DNA from 2 places in the Caproicibacterium sp. XB2 genome. Region 1 is predicted to be linked to the other one. Evidence: predicted binding sites of a transcription regulator. Region 1 holds the regulator's gene; the other holds the start of a gene.
The links. The regulator Rex, encoded in region 1, represses fermentation and respiration genes when NADH is low (regulators of the CRP and FNR family bind a similar motif). The targets are predictions, from matches to a motif close to ATTGTTAANNNNTTAACAAT.
Positions count from the first base shown of each region.

Region 2: ACIHKT_RS05810 (acetyl-CoA C-acetyltransferase) is a predicted target of Rex. The motif match lies at 1,256-1,275, and genes of this name have one in related genera.

Region 1 covers NZ_CP173227.1:1,033,800-1,036,204, forward strand. The annotation lists gene ACIHKT_RS04990 (NADP-dependent isocitrate dehydrogenase) at 1-881, shown strand, start outside; gene ACIHKT_RS04995 (redox-sensing transcriptional repressor Rex) at 942-1,616, shown strand; gene ACIHKT_RS05000 (CTP synthase) at 1,703-2,405, opposite strand, start outside.
Region 2 covers NZ_CP173227.1:1,156,155-1,158,559, forward strand. The annotation lists gene ACIHKT_RS05810 (acetyl-CoA C-acetyltransferase) at 1-1,123, opposite strand, end outside; gene gltX (glutamate--tRNA ligase) at 1,844-2,405, shown strand, end outside.

The DNA.
Region 1 (2,405 bases):
TTTTGGTAAAAGGTGTAACGCCATTTATTCCAACCTGGAAAAGGCCCATCACGATTGCACGTCATGCCTATGGTGACCTATACAAGAATGTGGAGCTATCCGTTCCGGCCGGTGCCAAAGCAGAACTGGTTGTAACCGATAAAGACGGCAAAGAAACACGCCGGACCATTCACGACTTTGACGGCGCCGGTATCGTACAGGGACTGCATAATTTGGACGGGTCTATTGCTTCCTTTGCGCAGGCGTGCTTTAACTATGCACTTGCTACACATCAGGACCTGTGGTTCGCTGCAAAAGATACCATCTCTAAAATTTATGACCATCGCTTCAAGGACATTTTCCAGGAAATTTATGAGAAAGAATATCAGAAGAAATTTGAAAAAGCGGGCATCACCTATTTCTATACATTGATCGATGATGCTGTGGCACGTGTCATCCGCAGTAACGGCGGCTTCATCTGGGCCTGCAAAAACTATGACGGCGACGTAATGAGCGACATGGTCGCTACTGCTTTTGGCAGCCTTGCCATGATGACCAGCGTGCTGGTTTCCCCCACCGGTGAATATGAGTATGAAGCAGCACACGGCACGGTACAGCGTCACTATTATAAATATTTGAAAGGTGAACCGACCAGCACCAACAGCATTGCTACCCTGTTTGCATGGACAGGTGCCCTGCGCAAGCGCGGTGAGCTGGACTGTCTGCCGAACCTGATGAGTTTTGCCGGCAAACTGGAAAAGGCCGCTATACAGACGATTGAAGACGGTATTATGACCGGCGATATGTATCGGCTTTCTACCCTGCGCAACAAGAAAAAGGTTGGCACAGAGGAATTCCTTCAGGAAATCAATGTCCATCTGCAGGAATTGCTGCAGGCATAATGAAACAGAACTTTTATTTTTGACGACTGCGGCCGTCTGCGGAAAGAAGGTGTATGCAATATGCCAAAGCGTTCTAAAATTTCTATGTCTGTTATCCGACGTCTCCCGCGGTATTATCGCTTTTTGAACCAGTTGGACCAGGACGGCGTAACTCGTATTTCTTCAACAGAGCTATCCGCTCGGCTCGGTTTGACCGCCTCACAGATTCGTCAGGACCTGAACTGCTTCGGTGGCTTTGGACAGCAGGGCTATGGCTATATGGTGCACCAGCTCGCCGGAGAGATAGGCCACATTCTGGGGGTAGAACATCGCTACCGTACAGTGATTTTCGGTGCCGGCAATATCGGGCACGCCATTGCTGCCCAGATGGACTTTGGAGAACTCGGATTTCAGTTGATTGGTATCTTTGATAATGACCCGCAGAAAATAGGCACTGTACTTCACGGCATAGAAGTAATGGACCTTGTTTGGTTCCAGGATTTCTACAAGAAGTATGTGCCGGAAATGGCCGCACTGTGTATTCCCCGTTCTGCCATAGAGGAAACCGTCAGCTTTCTGTACGGTCTGGGAATTCGCAATTACTGGAATTTCAGTCACTACGATATTTCCATGAAATATCCGGATGCTGTGGTGGAAAATGTTCACCTGAACGACAGTCTGCTGACACTGTGCTATGAAATCAGCCATCATGACAAAGCGAAAAAGCCCGTAGCATTGCTAAAGCACGAAAAATAACAAAAATAAAGCATAAGGAAACGGCCGGTACAGAGGAAAATTCTTCTGTACCGGCCGTTCTGTATAAAATGTAGTTGTATAAACGTTTATGCGTCCTTATGGTTGTTAGTATGATGATATTCCTTCGCCGCAGCTACCAAGCCCTTAAAGAGCGGATGCGGGCGGTTTGGGCGGGACTTGAACTCCGGATGGAACTGGCTGCCGATGAAAAATGGATGCGAATCAATCTCCATCATTTCCACAATACGGTCGTCCGGACTCTTTCCGCAGAATGTAATGCCTGCTTCTTCCATACGGGTACGGTAATCGTTGTTGACCTCAAAGCGGTGACGGTGACGTTCGTAAATCAGCGGCACATTGTCATACAGCTTCGCAGCCAGTGTACTGGGTGTCAGCTTGCAGGGATATTTGCCAAGACGCATGGTACCGCCAAGCTGTTCCACATCTTTCTGCTCCGGCATCAGGTCAATAACATGGTTCTGGCTCTGCGGGTCAAACTCGGCAGAATTTGCGTCGGCAATGCCCATAACATCACGGGCATATTCCACAATACTCAACTGCATACCCAGGCAGATGCCAAGGAACGGCACATTGTTTTCACGTGCCCAGCGAATAGCAACAATCATACCCTCGATACCGCGCTCGCCAAATCCACCCGGCACCAGCACGCCGTCTGCATCTTTCAGCGTCTGCGCTACATTGTCCTCAGTAATTTTTTCGGAGTCAATCCAGAGGATATTCACCTTGACCTTGTTGCCAATTCCGCCGTGTGTCAGCGCTTCTGCAACG
Region 2 (2,405 bases), 120 kb from region 1:
GACCATACTCGCTCTGTCTTCTCTGCATTTCGTACATCAGGGTTGTCAAGATACGGCAGCCAGAGCAGCCAACCGGATGGCCCAATGCGATAGCGCCGCCGTTGACGTTGACCTTGTCCATATCGAAGTTCAGTTCGCGGCAGACTTCGATGGACTGTGCAGCAAATGCTTCGTTTGCTTCGACGAGGTCCATATCCTTTACGGACATGCCACTGTGTTTCATAACTTTCTTGGTTGCGTCGATCGGGCCCAAGCCCATGTAAGCCGGATCAACACCAGCAGAAGCACCGTCAATCCAAAAAGCCAATGGCTTGACGCCCAGCTCTTTGGCCTTTTCTTCTGTCATTACGACAACAGCGGAAGCTGCATCGTTGATGCCGGAGGAGTTAGCAGCGGTAACAGTGCCGCCCTCTTTGAAGCAAGGTTTCAAACCGGAAATGCTTTCAGCAGTAATGCCAGCACGCGGGGCTTCATCCTTGTCAATCAGAACGGTCTTCTTTCTCTGCTTGACTTCGACCGGAACGATTTCATCGTTGAACTTGCCGGCAGCAAGAGCCTTCTGGCACTTCTGCTGGCTGTTTGCGGAGAATTCATCCTGCATCTCACGGGTGATACCATACTTCTCAGCAACATTTTCAGCAGTGATGCCCATAGGATAATGATGGAAAGTATCCCACAGACCATCGTTCTGCATGGAGTCAATGAGAACACCGTCGTTCAGGCGATAGCCAAAACGTGCTTTTTTCAGCAGATAAGGAGCGTTGGACATGTTCTCAGCGCCGCCGGCGACAATAATGTCAGCCTGGCCAGCCTGAATGAGGCCTGCAGCAACGTTGATGCTCTTCAGACCGGAGCCGCACAGGTTGTTCAGTGTGAAAGCAGGAGTGCTAATCGGGATACCTGCATAAACAGCAGCCTGACGGGCAACGTTCTGGCCGATGCCGCCCTGGAACACGCAGCCCAGGATAACTTCATCAACAGCCTCTGCTGGAACACCGGAACGCTTCAGAGCTTCCTTAACTACGATAGTAGCCAGTTCAGGGGTGTAGGTATTCACGAACATGCCGCCCATTTTTCCGATAGGCGTACGGCAGGCACCTGCTAATACGATTTTTCTAGACATCTTTGTTTCCTCCATTCATTTATATGGCTTTGCTTTATAATAGGCTGGTTTGGCCGCCCGATTTACGGGTTCGGCAACGCAGCTTCTTAACACAAGTTAAATATATCACAAACGGATGCCGAATGCAAGGATTTTGTTAAAGTTTTAGCAAACTTTTTACAAAGTTTTCACGAAAATTACGCATTCGGTCCCCCGGCTTTCGTCTAAATGCTTATTGCTTACTATATCATATTTTCTTCATTCTGTCCCGTATTTTTAAAAAAGTTCTAAAATTTTTAATAAATAATCAGAAACAATATCTTTTTATTTGCTTTTTTTAAGAGAAAGTCCGACCACTTGTGTAATTTTTCTATAAGAACGATTTATTTTTAGGCATTTACACAATTTATCTGTATGAGAAGTTGGATTTCGTGCTCTTTTGCCTTTTTGGCATTGTTTTTTTGCCGGCTGGCACAGAAAGCCGCCTGTCCCTTGTTTTGGAATACGTAAAGGTCCTACCTTTTTATAGGCAGGTTATAGGCAGGACCACTTCCTGATTACAAAAATGAAAATATCCGCATTTTTCTGCGGTAAACAGACTAAGTTTTGTGTTTTCTCCTATGCCGCATCTGCCAGAGGAAAAAGTACCTGAGAGCTGCCGAAATAGCTGAAATATAAGATTGCACTGTGTGTCCTTTTTCGGTATAATAGAAAGACGTACATGAAAAGGGGTAATTTTTTATGGAAAAACAGACTGTCAGGACCCGCTTTGCACCAAGCCCCACTGGTTTTATGCACGTGGGAAACCTGCGCACTGCCCTGTTTGAATATCTGATTGCAAAGTCACAGGGTGGCACCTTCGTTCTTCGGATAGAAGACACGGACCAGGAACGTTTCGTGGAAGGTGCCACGGACGTTATTTATCATACACTGCAGCAGGTAGGCCTGCAGCACGACGAGGGCCCAGACGTCGGCGGCCCTTACGGTCCCTATGTGCAAAGCCAGCGCAAAAACATCTACCTGCCCTATGCGCAGCAGCTAGTAAAAGAAGGAAAAGCATACTACTGTTTCTGCAGCAAAGAACGTCTGGCTACCCTGCATGATGAAAACGGTCTGGGCGGCTATGACCGCCACTGCCGCAACCTGCCCCAGGCAGAAGTGCAGCAGCTCCTGCAGTCCGGCAAGCCATGGGTCATTCGACAGAAAATGCCGCTGGAAGGCAGCACCTCCTTTACGGACAGCGTGTTTGGCACCATCACCATTGAGAACAGCGAGCTGGAGGACCAGATTCTAATTAAGTCAG